DNA from 2 places in the Leifsonia sp. Y862 genome. Region 2 is predicted to be linked to the other one. Evidence: predicted binding sites of a transcription regulator. Region 2 holds the regulator's gene; the other holds the start of a gene.
What was found. Region 2 encodes LexA, which represses DNA repair genes until DNA is damaged. Its sites were predicted from a motif close to TCGAACANNTGTTCGA; they were not measured.
Positions count from the first base shown of each region.

Region 1 (4,421 bases), on a different contig from region 2:
GATGGTCGGGTCGGCCAGGAGTCCAGCGGATGCCGGCCCGCCGAGCGACTGCATAACCAGCGGCCCGGCAATGGGGTGGGCCATGACTTCGGCAATCGATGATTCAGCGGTGAGCGGCATCCGCACCGTATCGCCCTCGACACCGACGGAGATGCGTGCGCGGATGTCGCGGCTGGAGCTGCCGACCGACACCTCGTAGCCGCCGCCCTCAACCACCCAGCGCGACAGCGAAGCATGCCAGTAGCCGAGGTCCTCGCGGCGAATGGTGAGCTCTGCCTCACGGCTCTCACCGGCAGCGAGTGCGATCTTCGCGAACGCTGTGAGCTCACGAGGCGCGCGCATCACGGCTGACGTGGGCAGGGCCGTGTACACCTGCACGATCTCCGCCCCGTCGCGCGCGCCCGTATTGGTGACAGTGACGCGCACGGTGATGCCAGCGGCATCCGCTATTGCCGTGGCATTCGAGTATTCGAAGGTCGTGTACGAGAGACCGTGACCGAATGGATACGAGACCTCGAGGCTGCGCGCGTCGTACCAGCGGTAGCCGACGAAGATGCCTTCTCCGTAGCGCACCTGGCCATGCTCGCCGGGGAAATTGAGGAAAGCGGGGGTGTCTTCGAGCCGCAGGGGAATGGTCTCGGCGAGTCGCCCAGACGGATTGACGACACTGAAGAGCACGTCTGCGATTGCGCCGCCGCCCGCTTGCCCGAGCAGCCAGCCTTCGACGATGGCCGGCACCCGTGCGGCGAACGCTGACAGGCGCACAACGCCACCGTTCGAGAGCACGACGACCGTGCGCGGGTTGGCCGCGAGTACGGCCTCAAGCAGGTCGAGTTGGGCAGGGGGCAACTCGATATCGTCGCGATCGAACCCTTCGGACTCCTGCGCGGCCGGCACGCCGAGGAAGAGCAGCACCGTGTCGGCAGCGGATGCCGCGGCAACAGCATCAGCAGTCAGTTCAGTCGTTGCAGTCCCGTCGCTGGCGTATCCGGCCGCGAACGGAACCTCTCGGCCAGTGAGGGTGCGGATCTCGTCGAGCGCATTCTCAAGGCGGGTCGGGTTGATGAGCGAGCTGCCAGCCCCCTGGTAGCGAGGTGTCCGGGCGAGTTCGCCGATGATCGCGACGGAGGCATCAGGGGAGAGGGGCAGCACGCCGTCGTTCTTCAGGAGGACGACGCTCGCAGCGGCGGCCTCCCTGGCCAGCGCGTGGTGGGCGGCTTCGTCGTAGGTTGCTGCGGCATCCGCTTTCGCTTGGACCTTCTGGATCAGCTGGATGACGCGGCCGGCCGCGGTGTCGATGACGCTCTCGTCGAGGTCACCTGCGCGCACGGCGGCGACGAGCTCGGCGTCTGTGCGACCATCGGTGGACGGCATCTGGAGGTCAAGCCCAGCCGCAATCGCGGCGGTGCGGTCGACGACGGCGCCCCAGTCTGAGACGACGAGGCCGGTGAAGCCCCACTCCTCGCGCAACACGGTGTTCAGCAGCCACGGGTCTTGCGAGGTATGAACTCCGTTGATTCGGTTGTACGAGCACATGACGGTCCAGGGCTGGGCGTCTTCGACGACGCGCTGGAAGCCGCGCAGGTAGATCTCGCGCAGCGGCCGCGGATCGATGTCAGCTGAGACGCGCATGCGGTCGGTCTCCTGGTTGTTCGCGGCGAAGTGCTTGAGTGAGGCGCCAACGCCCTGTGATTGGAGTCCACGCACGAGGGCTGCGCCCAGTACCCCGGACACCAGCGGGTCTTCGGAGAGATACTCGAAATTGCGGCCGCAGAGGGGGGAGCGCTTGATGTTGATGCCGGGGCCGAGCAAGACGCCAACGCCTTCGGCTCGTGCCTCTTCGCCGAGCGCCGTGCCGACGCGTTCCAGCAGCGCGGGGTCGAAGCTGGAGCCGAGTGAGACGGCGGGCGGGAAACAGGTCGCGGGCACGCTGTCGGCGATGCCCAGGTGGTCTGAGCCGCCGCGCTGCTTTCTTACGCCATGCGGACCATCGGTCAGCATGATGGACGGCACTCCTGGTGCTTCCTTGGTAGTCCAGAAGGTGGCGCCGCTGGTGAGGCCGGCCTTCTGCTCGAGGGTCAGGGTTGCGAGAGTGCCGCGGGTGTCTGGGCTAGCGGTGCTGGTGCTGGTGCTGGTGCTTTCGCTGGTGCTGGTGCTGGTGCTTTCGCTGGTGCTGCCAGTGGTGGCGGGACCTGTGCTCGTCATGATGCTCCTTCGACGGTGATGGCTACCTGACGTCGCCGGATGATTCCCGTTCCGGCCGGTGGTGGGAGCCTACGAGGGCTGGTTGGCGTCGTCCAGCCTTTTCATGAGCGGATGCCGCGCCGTTCGCCCCTCCGCTGGTCGAGGAGCGGACGTGGCCGAGGATCGAGGGCGGCCGAAGAGCGGGCGTGGTCGGGGAGTGAGATCGCTGGCGAGTGTCAAGTGGGCGGGCGGACCTCGCGATTTCAGCTGGGCGCGCGAAAACGCGCCTGGCGCGCGATTAACCGCGCGCCCAGCGGGAAAACGCGCGCCCAGAATTCGGCGCGGTGGCAGAACGCTTATCTCGCTCGGGTCTCGGGGCGGGTCGCGGCGTCGCCACCTCAGAGCATCACCCGAACATACTTACGATTAATCTCTAGATACGGCTGAGAAAAGCTCGCCTTTCAGTTCTAACGCTGGTAGTATTGAGGCATGCTCACAGTTGAGGAATCCCGCACAGTCAAGGACATGCTGCAGGATTTCACGGCGGAGTTTTCGGAGGCCAAGCCCTGCGCCACGGTGCGCGTCGACAGTGATGATGACCTAGTCGAACGTGCCATCCAGGCCGAGCAGGCCGGGCGACTCATCGACGCGTACCGGGTGTCGTTGGCTGCCGAGATTGAGGAGCGGTCGCGGAAGACGTTGGAGGTCTCGGAGCGGCTGTCGTCCAAGCGCGGATGCCGCAGCGGCACCGAACTGTTGGAGCGGCTCACAGGCGTGTCAGCGAAGACCATCGCCAAGAGAGTCCGACTGGGTGGGCAGGTGCGTACCCAGTACGGGTTGGACGGGGCGGCGTTCCCGGCGAAGTTCCCCGCCGTGGCGGTGGGGTTGGCCAGTGGGCTGCTCGGTCGGGACAGCGCTGAGGCGATCATCACCGTGTTGGGACCGCTGCGCGGCCGGATCCCTGTCGACCAAATTCAGCTTGCCGAGGAAGCTCTGGTCGCTGCGGCGACGGGGCAGCCGATCGGGCCGGGCGACGAGGCCACGATCCCGGTGGCTGCGGATGCGACCTTGTTGCAGGCGCAGGTGTGGAGGGCGTTCATTGACCCGGATGGTCTGGAGCCCGATGAGAAGCGGGCGATGTTGAACCGTGGCTTCCGGCTCGGCACCGAGCGTGATGGTCTCATCCCCGTGTCGGGTGCGTTGATGCCGGAGACGGCCGCGAAGTTCCAACGCCTGATGGACGCCTACATGTCGCCCAGAACCGCGCAGGTCAAGTTTCTGACCGCGGAGGAGCGGGAGCAGCAGATCGACCAGGAGATCCTGGAGCGCGACGATCGCACGAAAGACCAACTACGCCACGACCTCGTCACGATGATTGTCGACACCGCCGCTCGGAGCGCCGAAGCACCCTCGATCGGCGGGGCCGCCCCGACCGTGCTGGTCAGTGTGCGGCAGGAAGACCTCCTCGCAGGCACGGGTGCCGGCCACATCGACGGACAGGTGGTACCGGTTTCAATGCTGACCGTGGAGCAGATGGCGTGTGCCGGGGGAGTGCAACCGGTGACGATCAATGCGAAGGGCAAGATCATCGAACTGGGAGTCACCGACCGGTGCTTCTCCGGCCAGCAGCGCCGGGCGATCACCCTCCGCGACGGCGGCTGCGTCATCCCCGGTTGCCAGAGCCCGGCCGCGTGGGCGGAAATCCACCACGTGATCCCCGCTGCGCTCGGTGGGCCCACCGAGGTGGGTAACGGCGTGACCCTGTGTTGGTTCCATCACCGCACGATTCACCGGTCGGGGTGGCAGATCCGGATGGTCGACGGCGTCCCGCAGGTGAAAGCCCCGATCTGGATGGACGGCCACCAACGCTGGCATGTGGCGACGAAGTCACCGACCCGGATGGCAGACCAACTCGCCGATAGACGCGATCAACGCGATCAACGCGATCAACGCGATCATCCGCGAACCGGCTGAAGCGGCTGAACCGGAGCGGCCAAGCAATACCGGCTGACTTGAACTGGTGCTCCCCGAGGGCTGGGATTGGCTCACCGGTCCTTCAATGCCGGAGCTGTGCCTCCGCTGTCGAATCCGGAGCGCTCTCAACCGGCACTGACTCGCCCTGATCGAGGTACTGCGCCGAGATACGGCGGTACGACTTCGTGAAGAACGCAGCGATAGCCGCGAGAACCATCACGATCCCCGCAATGAGGAACACGAGCGCGATGCCCCGCGCCTCG
Region 1 is NZ_JBYHFR010000001.1:1,655,557-1,659,977, reverse strand. Features, by position in the region: gene AC25Z0_RS07790 (glycoside hydrolase family 3 C-terminal domain-containing protein) at 1-2,205, opposite strand, end outside; gene AC25Z0_RS07785 (HNH endonuclease signature motif containing protein) at 2,674-4,158, shown strand; gene AC25Z0_RS07780 (MFS transporter) at 4,241-4,421, opposite strand, start outside.
Region 1: AC25Z0_RS07785 (HNH endonuclease signature motif containing protein) is a predicted target of LexA. The motif match lies at 2,595-2,610, and genes of this name have one in related genera.

Region 2 (4,421 bases):
CGCGAAGGCGGTCAGCAGGTGGTCGTAGAACGGCACAGACGTGTGAATGTCACTGACACCCGTTCCGTCGAGGTCGATCGAGAGAACGATGCTGGACTCGCTCGTCTTCCGCTGCAGGGTAGCGGTGCGGTGCGAGGCGACAGGAAGTGAGCTCATGTCGCTAGTTTATTGGGCTTCGGGCGCGTCGACACGCGCGATTGCGTCCAGGAAGGCAGATGACTCCGCCTCGGTCCCCGCCGTCACCCGCAGGTGGTTCGGGATTCCCACGTCACGAATCAGGATGCCCTCATCCAAGAGCGCGAGGAACGTCGCGTGCGGGTCCTTCACACCACCGAACAGCACGAAGTTGCTCCAGCTGCGGTGCGGCGCATACCCGAGCTTCTCCAGCTCAACGACCAGGCGGTCGCGCTGTCCCCTGATCTCGTCGACCATGGCGAGCATCTCGCCGGAGTGGGCGAGCGCGGCATTCGCGGCAGCCTGCGTGAGCGCGGACAGGTGGTACGGCAGGCGCACCAGGCGGAGCGCATCGGCGACGGCCGGATCGGCGGCCAGATAGCCGACGCGAGCACCGGCAAATGCGAACGCCTTGCTCATCGTGCGAGACACCAACAGGCGCTCCCGGCCCGGCAACAGTGTCAACGCACTGGCCGCACCGACCGGCGCGAACTCTGCATAGGCCTCATCAACCACGACGATGCCGGTGGTGGCGTTGTAGACCGCTTCGATGGTGTCGAGAGAAAGCGGGGTACCCGTCGGGTTGTTCGGCGAGCACAGGAACACCAGATCGGGATTCGTGCGCTGCACCCAGTCGGCAGCAGTCTCAGGAGAGAGCTCGAAATCGGCATCGCGGTCGCCGGCTACCCAGCGGGTGCCGGTGCCCGACGCGAGAATCGAGTACATCGAATAGGTGGGAGCGAAGCCGAGCACCGTTCGCCCAGGCCCGCCGAACGCCTGCAGCACCTGCTGGAGAACCTCGTTGGAGCCGTTCGCCGCCCAGATGTTGTCGCGGGTGAGTCCGTGACCGAGGTAGCGAGCCAGACCGTCCCGCAGTTCGGTGAACTCGCGGTCTGGGTAACGATTGACCGTCAGGATCGCACGGGCCAGTGACGCGACGATGTCATGCGCGACAGCCTCTGGGATGGGGTGCGTGTTCTCGTTGACGTTGAGGGCAACGGGGACGCTCTTCTGCGGAGCGCCGTATGGGGTCTGACCACGGAGGTCATCGCGAAGGGGAAGGTCATCGAGGCTGGTCACTCGCCCAACTTTACCGTTGGGAGGTGAGAGCACCTCTCAGCTAAGCGTGGCGGCGCACCAGGCGATGCCGCCCGGCGAAACGTCGCGCCTAGAAGGACGCAGGCAGAGCCAGCCGCTGGCCGGGCTGCACGTCTTCACTCGCCAGTTGGTTGAGGTTGACGATGTCGGCAATGACGTCACGCGGGTCGGCGGCGGGTGCCAGTGATTCGGCAACTTCCCAGAGGGTCTCCCCCGCGGAGATCGTGATGTAGGCGAAGTCGGCCGCACCGGAGGCCGTGCCGGCCCCTGAGGCCTCTGCAACGCCACCGCTCAGGGCAAGGAAGAATGCCGCCGCAACAAGAGGAGCGGCTGCGAGCGTCGTGAAGACGACGCGACCCCGCCGCGTCAGACGCAGGCGAGTTGTCGCCACGGCGGGACGTGGGGTTGTGGCTGGTGTGATTGGTGTTGCTGTGGGTACCCCGCCAAAGGGCGAGACGGTGGAACGTGTTCCGATGCACACTACTGCGTTCATGTCGAACCTCCAGGTAAGGACGTACCCGGCTCTCGGCCGGGAGAGCCAGGTACGAATCTATGTTCCGAATATATATTCGATTATTCGAACAATCAAGCATGTGTGCGGTTGTTACCAAAAAGAAATGTGCGACACACTCGAACAAACGTTTGCCGAATAGGGGTGTGCCAGATACAGTTTCGATTGTTCGGTTGTACTCAACCAGACACCACCGACATTCAAGCGGACGTGCCATTCGCACAGCGCACCACAGGCATGAGAGGCGAGGACAGTGACGCAAGACACCAGCAGTTCACGCAACAAGAACGACAAGGTTGGCGCGAGCGGCACCAGGCGACGGAAGAGCCTGAGCGAGAAGCAGCTGGCTATCCTCGACTTCATCCAGCGCTCAGTGAGCCAGCGCGGCTACCCGCCGAGCATGCGCGAGATCGGCGATGCCGTCGGACTCGCGTCGCTGTCGAGCGTGACGCACCAGCTCAACCAGCTGGAGCTCAGCGGATACCTCCGCCGTGACCCGAACCGTCCTCGCGCCCTCGAGATTTTGATCGAGATCCCGCAGGCGCCGGAAGACGCGACCATCGCCGAGCAGGAGGGCTTCCCCAGCGCCCAGATCGGTGACGCCGCAATGGTGCCGCTCGTCGGCCGCATTGCTGCCGGCATCCCCATCACAGCCGACCAGCAGATCGACGAGATCTTCCCGCTCCCCCGCCAGCTGGTGGGCAAGGGCGACTTGTTCATGCTCAAGGTCGTCGGCGAATCAATGATCGACGCCGCCATCTGCGACGGCGACTGGGTTGTCGTGCGCCAGCAGAAGACTGCAGAGAATGGCGAGATCGTCGCCGCCATGCTCGACAATGAGGCAACGGTCAAGGTCTTCAGGCAGCGCGACGGCCACACCTGGCTACTCCCCCGCAACAGCAACTTCGAGCCCATCGTCGGTGACTTCGCCGAGATCCTCGGCAAGGTCGTCGCGGTACTCCGCTCCGTCTAATCCCGCTGCTGCCTAATACCGCTGCTTCTGGAGGCCCGCCAGGGCCGTCTCGAAACCAGCACCGGCGAGGTCTCGAGACACCCGCTGACGCTCGCTCCTCGACCAACGACACATGGTCCCGGCTGGAATTCCAGCCGGGACCATTTCCATGTGTGGCCGCGCCACCGCCGCGATTACGCGGAGACAGCGACCTCTGACGCGGCGCGCACGGCGCGCGTCGCCTCCAGGATGTTGCGGAGCGAGTCGACCGTCTCGTCGTAGCCGCGGGTCTTCAGGCCGCAGTCAGGGTTGATCCAGACCTGTCGGCCGGGGATCGACTCCAGCGCCCGATTGATCAACTCAGTGACCTCTGTCACGCTCGGCACGCGCGGCGAGTGGATGTCGTACACGCCAGGGCCGATGCCGTGGTCGAATCCGCTGCTCTGGATGTCACTGACGACCTCCATGCGCGACCGGGCGGCCTCGATGCTGGTGACATCGGCATCCAGGTTGCGGATGGCATCGATGACGACCCCGAACTCCGAGTAACAGAGGTGCGTGTGGATCTGCGTGACGGCAGCCACACCGGCGGTCGCCAACTTGAAGGAGCCCACAGACCAGTCAAGGTAGTCGGCCTGGTTCTTCTTCTTGAGCGGGAGCAGCTCGCGCAGTGCAGGCTCATCCACCTGCACAATCTTGATGCCGGCGGCCTCGAGATCACCGATCTCGTCGCGGAGGGCCAATGCCACCTGACGGGCCGTCTCGCCGAGGGGCTGGTCGTCGCGCACAAAGGACCACGCCAGGATGGTCACCGGTCCGGTCAGCATTCCCTTGACGGGCTTCTCGGTGAGCGACTGCGTGTAGACCGACCAGTCGACGGTGATCGGCTTCGGGCGCGACACGTCGCCCCAGAGGATCGACGGGCGCGTGCAGCGGCTGCCGTACGACTGCACCCAACCGTTCTGGGTGACAGCGAAGCCATCGAGGTTCTCAGCGAAGTACTGCACCATGTCGTTGCGCTCCGGCTCTCCGTGCACGAGAACATCGAGGCCGATCTCCTCCTGCAGCTCGACGACCCTGACGATCTCTGCACGCATGAGGGCGGTGTACTCCTCGAGGGTCAGCTCGCCCTTGTTCAACTGGGCCCTGGCGCGCCGAATCTCTCCGGTCTGCGGGAACGACCCGATGGTGGTGGTCGGCAGGAACGGCAGCCCGAGAGCCGCGTCCTGTGCCGCGACCCTCGCGGCGTAGTCGCCGCGGTTGAAGTCCGCGTCCGTCAGGCCGGCTGCGCGGGTGCGCACGGCACCGTCACGCACGCCAGGGGCGGCAAGGCGGGCGGCCAGGGCAGCGGATGCCGCATCCAACTCAGCCTGAATCGCCGCCGTGCCGTCGGCGAGGCCCCGCGCCAGGGTGGCCACCTGCGCCACCTTCTGGTCGGCGAAGGCCAGCCAGCTGCTGAGGTCGTCGCCGAGCTCTGACTCGTCTTCAACGTCGTGCGGCACGTGCAGCAGCGACGTCGAGGTGGACACGGCGACGCGCGGGCTGAGCTCGGCAACAGCGGCCACCGTGTTGAAAGCTGCGGCGAGGTCGCCCCGCCAGATGTTGTGACCGTCGATCACACCGGCGACAAGTACCTTGTCGGCCAGGCCTGCCACGGCTTCCGGCACCTGCCCGCGAACGAGGTCG
Region 2 is NZ_JBYHFR010000002.1:873,198-877,618, reverse strand. Features, by position in the region: gene hisB (imidazoleglycerol-phosphate dehydratase HisB) at 1-156, opposite strand, end outside; gene AC25Z0_RS14145 (histidinol-phosphate transaminase) at 166-1,254, opposite strand; gene AC25Z0_RS14140 (LysM peptidoglycan-binding domain-containing protein) at 1,343-1,663, opposite strand; gene lexA (transcriptional repressor LexA) at 2,037-2,756, shown strand; gene metE (5-methyltetrahydropteroyltriglutamate--homocysteine S-methyltransferase) at 2,930-4,421, opposite strand, start outside.